DNA from 3 places in the Stutzerimonas sp. C6.4V genome. Region 3 is predicted to be linked to each of the others. Evidence: predicted binding sites of a transcription regulator. Region 3 holds the regulator's gene; each other region holds the start of a gene.
What was found. Region 3 encodes sigma-54, which starts transcription at its own class of promoters, with help from an activator protein. Its sites were predicted from a motif close to ANTGGCATNNANNTTGCTNT; they were not measured.
Positions count from the first base shown of each region.

Region 1: the regulator sigma-54 is predicted to act here: its motif matches at 3,045-3,064, upstream of nirB (nitrite reductase large subunit NirB).
Region 2: the regulator sigma-54 is predicted to act here: its motif matches at 2,739-2,758, upstream of AC4LFW_RS10405 (flagellar hook-length control protein FliK).

Region 1 covers NZ_JBZUBM010000001.1:1,368,422-1,373,933, forward strand. The annotation lists gene nirD (nitrite reductase small subunit NirD) at 1-264, opposite strand, end outside; gene nirB (nitrite reductase large subunit NirB) at 264-2,822, opposite strand; gene AC4LFW_RS06565 (aldo/keto reductase) at 3,394-4,218, shown strand; gene AC4LFW_RS06570 (esterase-like activity of phytase family protein) at 4,391-5,512, shown strand, end outside.
Region 2 covers NZ_JBZUBM010000001.1:2,218,474-2,223,985, reverse strand. The annotation lists gene fliJ (flagellar export protein FliJ) at 1-101, shown strand, start outside; gene AC4LFW_RS10420 (STAS domain-containing protein) at 280-585, shown strand; gene AC4LFW_RS10415 (ATP-binding SpoIIE family protein phosphatase) at 586-2,289, shown strand; gene AC4LFW_RS10410 (Hpt domain-containing protein) at 2,316-2,672, shown strand; gene AC4LFW_RS10405 (flagellar hook-length control protein FliK) at 2,795-4,048, shown strand; gene fliL (flagellar basal body-associated protein FliL) at 4,219-4,758, shown strand; gene fliM (flagellar motor switch protein FliM) at 4,771-5,512, shown strand, end outside.
Region 3 covers NZ_JBZUBM010000001.1:267,670-273,181, forward strand. The annotation lists gene rapZ (RNase adapter RapZ) at 1-437, opposite strand, end outside; gene ptsN (PTS IIA-like nitrogen regulatory protein PtsN) at 570-1,034, opposite strand; gene hpf (ribosome hibernation promoting factor) at 1,041-1,349, opposite strand; gene AC4LFW_RS01215 (RNA polymerase factor sigma-54) at 1,410-2,918, opposite strand; gene lptB (LPS export ABC transporter ATP-binding protein) at 3,067-3,792, opposite strand; gene lptA (lipopolysaccharide transport periplasmic protein LptA) at 3,792-4,340, opposite strand; gene lptC (LPS export ABC transporter periplasmic protein LptC) at 4,327-4,899, opposite strand; partial or broken gene AC4LFW_RS01235 (KdsC family phosphatase) at 4,907-5,429, opposite strand; gene AC4LFW_RS01240 (KpsF/GutQ family sugar-phosphate isomerase) at 5,429-5,512, opposite strand, start outside.

The DNA.
Region 1 (5,512 bases), 1.1 Mb from region 3:
CAGCGGCGAGGCGATCACCAGGTCGCCCTTGAGTTGCCCCAGGATGCCGCGACCGATGACGTTGGCGCCCGATTTCGGGTCCTTGTTCTCGATGGCGAATATCTGCTCCCCCACCTCGGTGTCAGGCAGATGAAACAGCGCAATCTGCTGGCCTTCGAACCAGGCGACCACGCCTGAATTGGCGACCAGGTCTAGGCGGCTGCATAGGGCCCGCCAGCTGACAGACTCATCTGATTGCTTGCGTACGGCGTTGGGCTGGCTCATCAGAGCACCTCCTCGGTGACGGGAATCAGGTGGAGTTCGGACGCGCGCACCGGACGGCGCTGGCCACGCTCCTTGACGAAGTGGATGTCCGGGTCGCCGCGCCTGTCGTTGACGAAGGTGCGGAAGCGCTTGAGCTTTTCAGGGTCGTTGATGGCGTTGGCCCATTCGCATTCGTAGCGGTCGACCACCAGCTGCATCTGCGCCTCGAGCTCGGCGGCGAGGTTCAGGCTGTCGTCGATGATGACTTCCTTGAGGTAGTCGAGGCCGCCTTCCAGCGATTCGCGCCACACCGAGGTGCGCTGCAGCTTGTCTGCGGTGCGGATGTAGAACATCAGGAAGCGGTCGATGTAGCGCACCAGGGTGTCGTCATCGAGATCGGTCGCGAACAGCTCGGCGTGACGTGGGCGCATGCCGCCGTTGCCGGCCACATAGAGGTTCCAGCCGTTCTCGGTGGCGATTACGCCGATGTCCTTGCTCTGCGCTTCGGCACATTCACGGGTGCAGCCGGAGACGCCGAACTTGATCTTGTGCGGCGAGCGCAGGCCCTTGTAGCGATCCTCCAGGCGCAGCGCCATGCCGACGCTGTCCTGCACGCCATAGCGGCACCAGGTGCTGCCGACGCAGGATTTCACCGTACGCAGGGATTTGCCGTAGGCGTGGCCGGTCTCGAAGCCCGCCTCGATCAGCTCGCCCCAGATGTCCGGCAGCTCGTGCAGCTGGGCGCCGAACAGGTCGATGCGCTGGCCACCGGTGATCTTGGTGTAAAGGTCGTATTTCTTGGCGACGAGACCCAGGGCGATCAGCTTGTCCGGGGTGATTTCACCGCCGGCGATGCGTGGCACCACGGAGTAGGTGCCGTTCTTCTGCATGTTCGCCATGAAGGTGTCGTTGGTGTCCTGCAGCGGGATCAGTCCCGGATCGGTGATCGGCTGGTTCCAGCAGGAGGCGAGGATCGAGCCCACCGCTGGCTTGCAGATGTCGCAGCCGGTGTGGCCGCGACCGTGCTTGGCGAGCAGTTCCTGGAAGCTGATTATGCCTTCGACGCGGACGATGCCGTACAGCTCCTGGCGGGTGTGGGCGAAGTGCTCGCATAGGCTCTTGTCGACTTCCACGCCGCGCGCGGCCAGCTCGTGTTCGAAGACCTGCTTGAGCAGGGCCGAGCAGCCGCCGCATCCGGTACCGGCCTTGGTCGCCGCTTTCAACTCGCCGAGGTCGGTGAGGCCAGCATCGACCTGGCAGCACACCGCGCCCTTGGTGACGTTGTGGCAGGAGCAGATGGTCGCGGTATCCGGCAACGCATCGGCGCCTAGCGTGGGTGCGCCATCGGACAGCGGCAGGATCAGGCTGGACGGATCGGCCGGCAGCTTGATGCCGTTCTGCGCGTACTGCAGCAAGGTGTCGTAGTAGCTGTTGTCGCCAATCAGCACCGCGCCGATGACGCGCTTGCCATCGTCGGAGAGCACCAGGCGACGGTAGCTGGCGTTGGCTTCGTCGATGAAGCGATAGCTTTTGGCGCCGGGCGTGGTGGCGTGGGCGTCGCCGATGGAGCCGACGTCGACCCCGAGCAACTTGAGTTTGGTGGACATGTCGGCGCCGCTGAACGGCTGGTGCGGCTGGCCGCAGAGCAGGGCGGCCAGGTTGCGGGCCATGGTGTAACCGGGGGCGACCAGGCCGAAGATCATGCCGTTCCAGGACGCGCACTCGCCAATGGCGAAGATCGAGGGGTCGCTGGTGCGGTAGTCGGCGTCGATCACGATGCCGCCGCGCGGCGCGATCTCCAGTTCGGCGCTGCGGCCCAGCGCATCCTGCGGGCGGATACCGGCAGAGAAGACGATCAGATCGGTTTCCAGATGGTCGCCGTCGTTGAAGTTCATCCGGTAGGCGTATTCCTCGCCGATGACTATCTCTTGGGTAGCACGCGACAGATGTACGCCGACGCCCAGCGCCTCGATGCGGGCCTTGAGCGCCTTGCCGCCTTCCTCGTCCAGCTGCACCGGCATCAGGCGTGGGGCGAACTCCACCACATGGGCTTCGAGGCCGAGCGATTTGAGCGCATTGGCCGCTTCCAGGCCGAGCAGGCCGCCACCGACCACCACGCCGCGCTTGGCGTTGCCCGCGGCGGCGCGGATGGCGTCGAGGTCATCCAGCGTGCGGTAGACCAGGCGCGAATTGCCTTCGGCACCCGGGATCGGCGGTACGAAAGGGTAGGAACCGGTAGCCAGAATCAGCTTGTCGTACGGCTGGCGGCCTTCGCGGGTGACCACTTCCTTGCGTTCACGGTCGATTTCCAACACCTGGATGCCAAGGTGCATATGCACGCCGTGGGCGGCGTAATAGTCGGCATCGCACATGGCCAGTGAGTCGGCATCGCGGCCGCCGAAGTATTCGGACAGGTGCACGCGGTCATAGGCGCGCTGACGCTCTTCGCCATACACATGGATCTGGCACTGGCCCAGCGCGCCGCGCTCGATCAGCTGCTCGACGCAGTGATGCCCCACCATCCCGTTGCCGATGACGACCAGCGTTTCGCTCTTGATCGGGGTGACGATTGCGTTCATGACCGGTTCCTCCGTCGAAGCCGATTGCGGCGTCGTCGTACAAAAACAAAAAAGGCGCCTGGAGCTGTCGTGCAGCTCCAGGCGCCTTTGCCTGGTATTAGGATGTGTGGGGTGCTGGCGAGCGACGTTGCCCGGTGCACCCGTCCCGTGCCACTCGTGGCTGATGGTCTTCGTTGACCGCGGGAGACGCTGCCGAATCGGTCGGCAGGCTTTGCATAGGCCATAGCAGGTTGCGTGCCAGCGAGATACGAGATGCGGATTGGACGGTTCGATGCCCCGCGGTTGATGGGGTGGCAGCGGGCTGACGCTCGCTCTGCAGACCGGTCGGCCTCGTTGGGTGAAGTACAGGCCACCCAAGAGGCTGAACCACAAGGGTGCGGTGTTGGCGGCCGGCTCCCTTTTTTGGGGCGATTCGCCAAGCGTTGCGATCAGGGAGCAGAACCTTGCGTCCTGGGACCGGTCAGTACACGACCTTCCGGTCGCGGCATCGTTATCTTTGCGGCTGGCCTCATCCCCTGACGAAACTGGAGATCACTTGAACAAGGTCGTCGAACAACCTCTTTTGCTGGGCATGATGCGCCTGATGCAATACCCCGAACTGGCGCAGCCGCAGGCGCTGCTGGGCTTCATCGAGCGCTGTGTGGATCGCGGCCTGAGCGGTTTCGATCACGCCGATATCTATGGTGCTGGTGAGTGCGAGGCGCATTTTGGCGCCGCGTTGCAACTGCGCCCGGCGTTGCGCCAGCATGTCCAGCTGATCGGCAAGGCCGACATCGTGCCCGCTGCGCAGGACAGCTCGCGCTGGCAGGTCAAGCACTACAACACTCAGGCGGCGTACCTCACCGAGGCGGTGGAGGGCTCGTTGAAACGGCTCGGGGTGGAGCGCCTGGACGGCTTTCTCCTGCACCGCCCCGATCCCTTGCTGCGGGTCGATGAAGTCGCGCGGGCCCTGGACGATCTGGTCGGCAGCGGCAAGATCGGCTGGCTCGGGGTCTCCAATGCGGAGTTGCTACACTGCCAGACCTTGGCGCGGGAGCTGCCGCTGCGTTGCAATCAGATCGAGCTTTCACTGCAGGCGCAGGACGCCGCGTGGGATGGTCGGCTCCACGCCATGGAGAGCGAAGGGCTGCATGTACTGGCGTGGTCGCCGATGGGCGGCGGACGTTTCGGCCCCGAGTTGCAGCGCGCACTTGACGACGTCGGCGCTGCGTTGAATGCCACAGCCAATCAGGTCGCCCTGGCTTGGCTGCGCAAGCTGCCCGGCAAACCGGTGCCGATCCTCGGTAGCCTGCGCTGGGAGCGAATCGAGGAAGCGCTATTGGGTGCCGAGCTGCAGCTTGATACTCAGACCTGGTTCTATCTCGCTCAGGCGGCGCGAGGACATGAGGCCGCATGACGCGCTTTGTGGCCTAGCCTTACGGTGCTTTTCGCCGAATGGTGCCGGCGGAATGACGCTTATTCAGCTATAGCCATATTCCTGACACAGTGACTTTCTAAGGTGGTTCTCCGGTGCCAGAGTGCCGCGCATGTCGCACGGCGCAGGCTCCAGACGGATGGAGACACCCAACATGCGAATCCCGAAGCCGCTGGTCGTGGCCCTTGCCGCTGCGATCTCCGCCCCTGCCATGGCCGCTACCAACACTCTGGTGGGCTGGGCGATGATGCCCTCCGATACGTTCTCCGACGGCCCAACGTCGGGTCAGATGGCCAACGCGAACCCCTACGGCACCTTCGCGCCACCCTATGAAAACCGCCAGCCGGTACAGGGCTTTTCCGCCGTGCTGCCGGGCGCAGATGAAAACAGCTTCATATTCATGACCGACAACGGCTTCGGTGGGCAAACGAACTCTGCCGATACGCTGTTGCGACTCTACAGCGTGCGGCCGGACTTCCGCACCGCCAGCGGCGGCAGCGGCAAGGTCATCGCCAGCGACTATCTCAGCGGCGCGCCGCTGGCTCGCTTCACTCATCCGTCGCGCCTGACGCTCAACGACATCAATCAAAAGCTGGAACTGCCGATCCAGGCCGACTACCGCTTCTATTACAACGACGGCTCCAAGCCGCGCGTAGACAGTGCCATCGATTTCGGTCGCCTGCTGACGGGCGCCGACCTGGACATCGAGTCGGTGCGCCGCGACAAGAACTGCGCCATGTGGTTTGGTGATGAGTTCGGTCCGTACCTGGTGAAGACCGATGCCTCCGGCACCGTCACCCGTAGCGCCATCTCGCTACCGGGCGTTTACGCGCCGCAGCACGCGGACGTAGTGGCTGGGCGCGCAACCGCCAATCTGGGTGGGTCAGGTGGCTTCGAAGGCATGGCGATCAACCCGCGCGGCGATCGGCTGTACGCGCTGCTGGAAAAGTCCGTCAACGGCGATCCAGCCGGCACACTGCGGATCAACGAGTTCGACATCGATCAGGAACGCTATACCGGCAAGGTGTTCTTCTATCGCCTGCAGGCGCCGGAGCACGCCATCGGTGACATGACCGCCATCGACGAGACACGCTTTCTGGTCATCGAGCGCAATGGCGCTACCGCTACCAATGGCACCCCGTTCAAGAAGATCTACCTGATCGACATCCGGGGTGTCGCCAGTGGCGGTGCCGTGCAGAAAACCGAAGTGGTCGACCTCATGCAGCTGGCCGACCCCGACGACCTGAACGGCGACGGCCAGCGGTCGTTCACCTTT
Region 2 (5,512 bases), 2.0 Mb from region 3:
ACCGATATCTGCAGGAGGCCCGAACAGCCGCCGACAAGCGCGAGCAGAAATTGCTAGACGAATACGCACAACGGCTTGCCGGGCGGCCAAAACAGGATTGATGCTTGCTGCGCGTGGGTTTGGGTGCTAAATCTTGATCAGCTTCTTTGCGACAGCACAGCTGGACATCGAGGCCGCAGGCGCAGGCATAAGGCGCCAACCGGCGGAGCCAGCGCCAATCCAGCAATACACGACAGCCGCGGCAAAAGGCCACGACCTCGTCAGGATTAGGAGTGCTACATGACCATCAGTTCCCAGCTATCGGCAGATGGACAAGAGCTGACCATTACCATCCAGGGGCGTTTCGACTTTAACGCCCATCAGGCTTTCCGCGACGCCTACCAGCGCGTCGATTGCACTCCACAGCGCTACGTGGTCGACCTCAACGGCGCGACCTACCTCGACAGTTCGGCACTCGGCATGCTGCTCCTGCTGCGCGACCATGCTGGCAGCGACAAGGCCAACATCCGCCTGATCAATTGCAATCCGGACGTTCGCAAGGTGCTTTCGGTCTCGAATTTCGAACAGTTGTTCGTGATCGCCTGAATGCCTCGTCGGCTCTGCATACTCATCGCCGAGGATGGCGCGGCCGATCGCATGCTGCTGGCGACAATCGTCGGGCGCCAGGGGCATCGTGTCCTGACCGCAGCGAACGGCGCCGAGGCAGTGGAACTGTTCGAACGCGAACGCCCTCAGCTGGTCCTGATGGACGCGCTCATGCCGGTGATGGACGGTTTCGAAGCGGCGCAGCAGATCAAGCAGCTGGCGGGCAACGAGCTGGTGCCGATCATCTTTCTCACTTCGCTGACCGAAAACGAGGCGCTTGTCCGCTGCCTTGAAGCGGGGGGCGACGACTTCATCGCCAAGCCCTATAACCCCATCATTCTCGAAGCCAAGATACAGGCGATGCACCGCCTGCGCCGCCTGCAGGCCACGGTGTTGGAGCAGCGTGACCTGATCGCCCGGCGCAATCAGCAGTTGCTCGACGAACAGCGGGCGGCCAAGGCCATTTTCGACAAGGTTGCCCACGCCGGCTGCCTGAACGCACCAAACATTCGTTACCGCCAGTCGCCGCGGGCGCTGTTCAACGGTGACCTGCTGCTCGCCGCGCAGGCGCCAGCCGGGCGGATGTTCGTGCTTCTCGGGGACTTCACCGGCCACGGGCTGCCTGCCGCGATCGGTGCCATGCCGCTTGCCGAGACCTTCTACGGGATGACTGCCAAGGGCTATTCGAGCAGCGACATCCTTCGCGAAGTCAATGCCAAGCTGAAGCTGATCCTGCCGGTGGAGATGTTCTGCTGCGCTACCTTTCTGGACATCAATCTCAAGCAGGGCGTGCTACGTGTCTGGAATGGTGGGCTGCCGGACGGTTACCTGCTCAAGGGCGACGCTACGCGCGTCACACTTCCATCCAGGCACCTGCCGCTGGGTGTAGTCGACGCGAGTGCTTTCGACGATCGGTTCGACAACCTGCCGATTGCCGTTGGTGACCGGTTGCTGCTGTTGTCCGATGGAGTGCTGGAAAGCCGTAACGAGGAGGAGGTGTTGTTCGGTGAGCAACGGCTTCTGGCGGTGCTCGATGGCAATGCCCGATCCGAGGCACTGCTGGAAGAAATCCAGCTGGCCCTACAGGCCTTCCACGGTCAATTACTTGACGACCTGAGCCTGGTCGAGGTGAGCCTGACGGCCGACATGGCCGCATTGGATGAAAAGCCCTCTGGTGTTTTCCCCCTCGGTGCCCAGCCCACGCGGCCGATGAACTGGGCGGCAAGCTTCGAACTGCGTCCCGACAGCCTGCGCACCTCGAACCCCTTGCCACTGCTCATGCAGCTGATCTTGCAGATTCCACCGTTGCGCCACCGGGCCGGGACGGTCTATACGGTGCTGACCGAGCTATATACGAACGCACTGGAGCACGGTGTGCTGCTGCTCGACTCCTCGCTCAAATGCGATGCCGAAGGTTTCGCTCGTTACTACCAGGAGCGAATGCAACGGCTCGACGCGCTCAGCGAAGGATTCGTCGCGATTGATCTGGACACCAGGTCGGACGGCCTCACCGGCTACCTGCGTATCGACATGCGCGACAGCGGCCCCGGCTTCGACGTGCAGCGCACGCTGAACAAGCAGTATTGCGCCGAATGCCTCGGCGGCCGAGGGCTGCGCATGGTCCGGCAACTCAGTGAACGGTTCTACTGGTCGCCGGACGGGAAGGGCGTGAGCGTGGAGTTCCATTGGAGCGCTCATGCATAATCCGAACTTTTTGCCGGGAGCACACCATGGCCGAACATCTCGACAGTCGGGTTCTGGCAACCCTTCAGGAGGTGATGGAGGCCGAGTACCCAGTGCTTCTGGAAACCTTTCTGGTGGATTCCGAAGAGCGCGTGCGCCTGCTTCAGGCGGCCTGCCTGAGCGGCGAGGCCGAACAGCTTCGCCAGGCGGCACACAGCTTCAAGGGCAGCTGCAGCAACATGGGGGCCTTGATGCTGGCGGAACTTTGTCGCCAGGTTGAAGAGGCGGCGCGCCGTGGGCAGCTTGCCGATGCGCCGGAACTGATCGGATGCATCGAGCGGGAGTTCGCCATCGTTCGTATCCTGTATCGTGCCGAACGCCAGCGTTTCAGAGCTCCGCGCTGAAAATCGGTCAGCCGACCAAGCCCCTCTTCGTCCTGTTTGCAGTGGACAATATGGTCGTTCGGCGACGATGGCCCGCCATTTGCTTAAGGCAGTTTACGTCCCAATCCTCCTTGGAAAGACACATGGCCGTTTCCCCCGATCTATTGCTCAACATCAAGGCGCCCGCCACTGCTGCAAAGGCAGCCGGCCAGACATCCAAGCCGGCCGCGCAACCCAGTCGTGACGAGCCTTCCAGCTTTGCCAATGTCTACGCACGGGAACGTCAGGCGAAGCCCGCCGAGCGCTCCGAGCCCGCTGCCAGGCCGGTCCGCGACAAGCCGGTCAGCGAAAAACCAAGTCAGGAAACCGCCGAAGCGGATGGCAGCGACAAGCCTGCGGTTGCCGAAGCCGGCAAGGAATTGCCTGTCGACGGCGTCACGGCAGAGTCAGAGGATCTCGTCGAGGCCGAAGAAGCCGAGCTGGACCCTCTGCTGTTGCTGGGGCTAGGCGACAGCGCCCAACCCGCTCCCGATCCGCTGCCCCTGTCCTTGCCAACCGGTAGCGAGTTCCTGGCGGGCCTTCCGCAGGCACAGGCGGCAGTAGACGAAGCCGATGGCGAGTCTGAAAAGCCGCTGCTTGGTCAGCGTTCGGTAACAGGCACCCTGTCAGTGGCAGAGAAAGCCCTCGCGGCTCAGGCAGCCACGCCGGACAAGAACGTTGCAGACACCGAGCCGCTCGCGACGACGGCACTGCTGGGCGAAGAGTTCACTGGCGAGGAGGGCGCTGACTCCGGGAGCGAGGAAGACTTCGGCACGCTGCTCGAACAGCTCGATGTTCCCAAGGAGAGCCGCAGCGCCGCGTCGGACGCCGTGCTGAATCGCCTCAACCCGCTTACTCAGGCCATCGCCCAGCAGAACCTCCAGGCTCAACAGATTCAGCGACCTGCGCTGGTACCCGGTCAACCCGTGCAGATCCAGCAGTCCGGCTGGAGCGAGGCGGTAGTCGATCGGGTGATGTGGCTGTCCAGCCAGAACCTCAAGTCAGCCGAAATCCAGCTGGATCCGGCAGAGCTTGGGCGTATGGAGGTGCGCATCGATATGAACAAGGACCAGACCCAGGTCACCTTCCTCAGTCCCCATGCAGGGGTGCGTGACGCCATCGAAGGCCAGATGCACCGCTTGCGGGATATGTTCGCGCAGCAGGGCATGACCATGGACGTCAACGTGTCGGATCAGTCGCTTGCACGTGGCTGGCAAGGACAGGGTGGGGGCGAGTCCAGAGGCAACGGCGGCCGTGGCGGATCGGCTGGCGCCGAGGAGGAAGTGGTACGAGGCAGCGTAGAGATCAGCAGCAGCCGAGCCAGTGGTGATCGAGGGCTGGTGGATTACTACGCCTGAGGCCATCGTTCATAGTTCATGGATCATGCGGTACGCCGATGGCCCGTCAGTCATCCGGTCGGCGGTGAGAGTCGTTTACGGCTACCGGTCGCTGCCCGATACTTTGGCACAGCAGTTGCTCCCACCTCTGCGCGAACGCGTAAACACACGCAAGATGACGGAAATTTGGCATGGCTAAGAAACAGGGTCCACCGGACGTGGCGAGCCCCGGCGCGCCGGCGCCCGCCGGCAAGGGCAAGCTCAAACTGATCATCCTGATAGTGGTCGGTCTGCTGCTGGCTGTCGGCCTGTCAGTGGGCGGCACGTTCTACTTCATGAACAAGGCCGGATCGGACGATGATCATGGCGACGAGGCGGCGGCAGCGGAGTCGGCGGTGCCGCAGCGTCAGGCGGCGGTCTATGAGGTGCTGATGCCGGCCTTCGTGGTCAACTTCAGCAATGGAGGCGGGCGTCAGCGCTATATGCAGGTCAGCGTAGCGCTGATGTCGCGTGATCAGGCCGCACTCGACGGGCTGAAGGAACACATGCCGCTGTTGCGCAATCAACTGGTCATGCTGTTCTCCAGCCAGGATTTCGCCAGCCTGATAACACCGGTCGGCCAGGAAATGCTGCGGCAGAAGGCCACCGCCGCCGTACAGGAGCTGGCGCAGAAGGAAGTCGGCACACTCGCTATCGAGCAAGTGCTTTTCACCAATTTCGTATTGCAATAGGGAAGGTTCTAGATGGCTGTTCAAGACCTGCTCTCACAAGACGAGATCGACGCGCTCCTGCACGGAGTCGATGACGGTCTTGTCGACACCGAGAGCGATTCCGAACCGGGCAGCATCAAGAGCTATGACCTGACCAGCCAGGACCGTATCGTCCGTGGCCGTATGCCGACGCTGGAGATGGTCAACGAGCGTTTTGCTCGCTATACCCGTATCAGCATGTTCAACCTGCTGCGGCGCTCGGCCGATGTCTCGGTAGGTGGCGTTCAGGTGATGAAGTTCGGTGAATACGTACATTCGCTGTACGTGCCGACCAGCCTCAACCTGGTAAAGATCAAGCCATTGCGCGGTACCTCGCTGTTCATCCTCGATGCCAAGCTGGTGTTCAAGCTGGTGGACAACTTTTTCGGCGGTGATGGGCGTCATGCCAAGATCGAAGGGCGGGAATTCACGCCCACCGAACTGCGTGTGGTTCGGATGGTTCTGGACCAGGCCTTCATCGATCTTAAGGAGGCCTGGCACGCCGTGCTCGACGTCAATTTCGAGTTCGTCAATTCGGAGGTGAACCCGGCGCTGGCCAACATCGTCAGCCCCAGCGAGGTGGTGGTGGTTTCGACCTTCCACATCGAGCTGGAAAGTGGCGGCGGGGATTTCCACGTGACCATGCCGTACTCCATGATCGAGCCGATCCGGGAAATGCTCGACGCCGGATTCCAGTCGGATGTGAGCGACCAGGATGAGCGCTGGATCAATGCGC
Region 3 (5,512 bases):
AGGTTCAGATGTGTCGTGTCGATCTTCAGGTCGGCGTGATCGATGATCGGCGCCAGCAGCAATTCCTCGTCATGGATCGCCTCGGCCAGCGAGCGATGCTCGGTGGTCAGCGGATGGCGCCGACGGGTTTCGGAAAAGCGCTTCAGTAGGGTTTCATCTGCGGCGTCGAGGTACAGCACATCGCAGTGGATGTGCCGCGCGCGTACTTCGTCGAGCAGCTCGGGAAAGCGCTTGAGCTGGCTTGGCAGGTTGCGCGCATCAATGGAGACCGCGACCTGTGGTTGCAGGAGTTCGGTGTGCAGTAGCGCTCGTTCGGCAAGCTCTGGCAGTAACCCGGCTGGCAGATTGTCGATGCAATAGAAACCGTTGTCTTCGAGTACCGCCAGTGCGGTGCTTTTCCCCGAGCCCGAGCGCCCGCTGACGATGATCAGGCGCATGGCGTTACCGCGGCAGGTGGCTTGGCATACGCGTCGATGCGCCGGTTCAGGCTGATATATCGACCACAGGATTCGCAGGTTGGGTACACGTCTCTTCCCTCACTTCATGCGGAGGCGTGACATGCCGCCTCGCTAGCGGCCGCTTTGTATATCAACAATCGCCTGGTAAAGATCCTGGCTGGTAGGCGCCTTGCGCAGCTGATCGCGCACCTCCTCGCGATCCAGCATGCTGGCGATCTGGCGAAGCAGTTCGAGGTGCTCATCGGTTGCGGCTTGCGGGACCAGAAGCACGAACAAGAGGTCAACCGGTGCGCCGTCGATGGCATCGAAGTCCACTGGCCCGTCGAGTCGCAACACCGCGCTAAGCGGCGATGCACAGCCGGCCATGCGGCAGTGAGGAATGGCGATACCGTTGCCAAACCCGGTGGAGCCTAGTTTTTCGCGGGCAACGAAACTCTCGAAGACAGTTTGTGGGTCCAGGTCTGGCAAATCCTGGGCGATCACCTTGGCGATCTGCTCCAGGACGCGTTTCTTACTACCTCCCGGTACGTTCACGAGGGAACGTCCGGGGGTCAGGATGTTTTCGATTCGGATCATGATGGGTTAGCGAGCAAGGGCACCCTGGCTATGGTCGAGCTGTTTTTCTTTATGCTTGATGAGCTGGCGATCCAGCTTGTCGGCAAGCAGGTCGATGGCTGCATACATGTCTTCATGTTCGGCGTTGGCAACGACTTCGCGCCCGGCTACGTGCAGCGTGGCTTCGGCCTTTTGTCTGAGTTTCTCGACCTGCAGCACTACCTGGACGGCAATGATGCGATCGAAATGTCGTTCCAGTCGCTCGAATTTCTCCTCGACGTAGTCACGCAGGGCTTCGGTGATTTCCAGGTGAAGGCCAGTGATGTTGACTTGCATACTGCATCTCCTTATTGCCACGTGCGAAGGGCTGGCGATGAGCCGCTCAGGTCGCCTGCGTCACAGCAGCCGCTTGCGTTCGCTAGACGGCGCGATCCCGAGAGATTCGCGATATTTGGCGACTGTTCGGCGTGCGACCTGGATACCCTGTGCCTCCAGTAAACCAGCGATCTTGCTGTCGCTCAATGGCTTTTTCTGGTTTTCCGCAGCCACCAGCTTCTTGATGATCGCGCGGATCGCAGTAGAGGAGCATTCGCCGCCTTCGGCGGTGCTCACATGGCTGGAAAAGAAGTATTTCAGCTCATAGATGCCGCGAGGTGTGTGCATGTATTTCTGAGTGGTGACGCGGGAAATCGTCGACTCGTGCATACCGACCGCTTCGGCGATGTCATGCAGCACCAGGGGCTTCATGGCTTCATCGCCGTGGTCGAGAAAGCCGCGCTGATGCTCGACGATCTGCGTGGCGACTTTCATCAGGGTTTCATTGCGGCTGAGCAGGCTCTTGATAAACCAGCGCGCCTCCTGCAACTGGTTGCGCATGAAGGTGTTGTCAGCGCTCGAATCGGCACGCTTTACGAAGCCTGCATACTGGGCATTGACCCGCAATCGCGGCATGGCATCCTGGTTCAGTTCCACCAGCCAGCGGTCGTTGTGCTTGCGCACGATGACATCGGGCACCACGTACTCCGGCTCGCTCGTTTCGATTTGCGAGCCCGGGCGCGGATTGAGGGTCTGGATCAGGTCCACAACCTGGCGCAGTTCATCTTCCTTGAGCTTCATGCGGCGCATCAGGGCGCTGTAGTCCCGGCTGCCGAGGATGTCCAGATGGTCGCCAACCAGGCGCATCGCCTCCGCCAGCCACGGGGTGCGCTCGGGCAACTGGCGCAGCTGCAGAAGCAGGCACTCACGCAGGTCACGTGCGCCAATGCCGGCCGGTTCGAACTGCTGGATACGGCGCAGCACCACTTCGATCTCGTCCAGCTCGATTTCGAGCTCCGGATCGAAGGATTCAAGTACCTCTTCCAGGGTCTCGTCGAGGTAGCCCTGCGGGTTGATGCAGTCGATCAGCGTGGCCGCGATGAGCCGATCGGTGTCGCTCATCGGCGCGAGATTCAACTGCCAGAGCAGATGGCTCTGCAAGCTTTCACCGGCGGAGGTGCGGGTGGTGAAGTCCCATTCGTCATCATCGCTGCTGGGCAGGCTGCTGGCGCTGGTCTGATAGATGTCCTCCCAGGCAGTATCGACTGGCAGCTCGCTGGGGATGCGATCTCCCCAATCACCGTCCTCGAAGTTTTCTACCGTATTGATCGGCTCTTCATGGTGGGTGTCGGTATTGTTCTGCTCGCTTGCCGTGGTCTCGGGCTTCCTTTCGACCGACTCGGCCATAGGGTCCGAGTTGTCGAAGTCGTCCCCATCTTCCTCGCGTTCGAGCATGGGGTTGGAATCCAGCGCTTCCTGGATCTCCTGCTGGAGATCCAGCGTGGACAGCTGGAGCAGTCGTATGGCCTGTTGCAGCTGCGGTGTCATCGTCAGCTGCTGGCCCATCTTCAGGACTAGCGATGGTTTCATGGCAGAGGACTTCGAACCTTGTTTGCCGGCGCAACCGCGCCTGTTCCATTTCGTTGACGCCCGCCGGCGTCCCTGTAAGCAAATTATATGCCTGCCAACGAAGCCTTTGCCTAGCCCCCGGTGCCTGTCTCGAAGCGAAATCCCGCAATCAGAGGCGGAATTCGTGTCCGAGATACACTTCCTTCACGAGCTGGTTGGCCAGGATGGTCTCGGCGTTGCCTTCGGCGATCAGTTGGCCATCGTTGACGATGTAGGCTGTTTCACAGATATCCAGCGTTTCGCGGACATTGTGATCGGTGATCAGTACGCCGATGCCCTTGGCCTTGAGGTGATGGATGATCTGCTTGATATCGCCGACCGAAATCGGGTCCACGCCGGCGAAAGGCTCGTCGAGCAGGATGAACTTGGGTGCCGTGGCCAGCGCACGTGCGATCTCGACGCGACGGCGTTCGCCACCCGACAGGCTCATGCCGAGGCTGTCGCGGATGTGGCTGATATGAAACTCCTGAAGCAAGCCTTCAAGTGCCTGCTGGCGCCCGTTGCGGTCCAGGTCCTTGCGCGTCTCAAGGATCGCCATGATGTTGTCGGCCACCGATAGCTTGCGGAAGATCGAGGCCTCCTGTGGCAGGTAGCCGATGCCTGCCCGTGCTCGACCATGCATGGACTGGTGGGTTACGTCCTGGTCATCGATCAGCACGCGGCCCTGGTCGGCCCTGACCAGTCCCACGATCATGTAGAAGCAGGTGGTCTTTCCGGCACCGTTGGGCCCGAGAAGGCCGACGATTTGACCGCTGTCGATCGAAAGACTCACGTCGCGCACGACCTGACGGCTCTTGTAGCTTTTGGCCAGGTGCTGGGCTTTCAGCGTTGCCATTACTCGCTCTGCTCCGCTGTCGACTCGTCTTTCTTGCGGGGCTGGATGACCATGTCGACGCGCGGCTGTGGCGTGGTCACATCGGTATTGGTTGCGCGGCCTGCGTTGACGATCTGGCGCTGGGTGTCATAAACGATCTTTTCGCCTTCGAAAGTATTGCCCTCCTGGACGACCTTTGCCTGGTCGATCAGCACGATACGCTCGTTTGCCGCGAAGTACTGGATCGTCAGCCCATAGGCCTTGACGATCTCCTTGTCGACCGCCGGCTTCTGCTCGTAATAGGCGGGCTTGCCGATCGAGGTGAATACTTCGACGTCACCGTTCTTGTTCTGGGTGATGGTCACGGTGTCGCCGGTGATCTTCATCGTGCCCTGGGTGATGACCACATCACCGCGATAGACCGCGACGCCCTGGCGATCGTCCAGCTCGGCCGTGTCGGCCTGCACGCGGATCGGCTGGTTGCGGTCTTCGGGCAGTGCATGGGCATTGGCGCCGAGCAGGAAGATGCTCATTCCGAGCAGGAAAGGAAGGGTCTTAACGCAGCTCATGCTGGCCTCTTACATTGGATAGCAGGAGCATCCTGCCTTCGTTCAGGTACGCTTTCATACCCGTAGCGTTCGTAACGCCGTTCGCGGCGACGATTCTAACGGGTTGCCCGGTCTCGGCATATTCCTCATCCGGCAGCACGGTCATCCGGCTGCTGGTGATGATTGTCGGGCGGCCCTTGGCATCGGTGCGCTCGACGCGGACGTTGTCGATAAGCTCCACCTCCTTGCCCTGCGGGCCAACTTCGCCGCGCTCGCTGGTAACGTGCCAGGGCAGGGCGGAGCCGCGGTAGGAGCGAAGGTCGGGGCGGGTCAGCAGGCTGACGTCGCTTGCCTTGATATGTTCGACCTTGTCTGCTGTCAGCTCGTAGTTGCGCTTGCCGTCCGGCTGATACTGCACGGTGCGGGTGTTGGTGGCATAGAAGTCGATCGGTGATTGCTCTGCAGCGGTGGCCGGGGCGTCCTGCATGAAGCTTTCGGGACGAATGTTCCAATAGCCTACCGCGACCAGCAGCAGCGCAATCATCAGAAGGAGGCCGGGAAGGCGGATTCGGCTCAGCATCGGGACCTCATAGATAGGCGGATTGCGCGGCGTCCAGGGTACCCTGCGCGCGCATGATCAACTCGCAGAAACTCGCGTGCAGCGCCTTCGCCGCCGCGTGCGGTCGTGACGCCGTGGGCATGCTGACGGACGAAGCTGTCGGCGCTGGCGACAGCCATGCCCAGGCCAACCCGGCGAATGACCGGCAGGTCGGGCAGGTCGTCGCCGAGGTAGGCCACCTGAGCATAATCGAGTTCAAGTTCGCCCAGCAGTTCATCGAGCACCACCAGCTTGTCTTCGCGACCCTGGTACAGGTGCTGAATGCCGAGCCCCTGGGCGCGCCGCTCGACCACCGGGGTCTTGCGTCCGCTGATGATCGCGGTGCGAACGCCGGAGTTGATCAGCATCTTGATGCCGTGCCCGTCCAGGGTGTTGAAGGTCTTGAACTCGCTGCCGTCGACCAGGAAATACAGCTTGCCGTCGGTGAGCACACCATCGACATCGAAAATGGCCAGGCGAACATCTCGGGCGCGGCGCAGCAGATCGTTCATTACATTACCCCTGCACGCAACAGGTCGTGCATGTTCAGTGCGCCCACCGGGCGGTCGCGTTCGTCGACCACCACCAGCGCGTT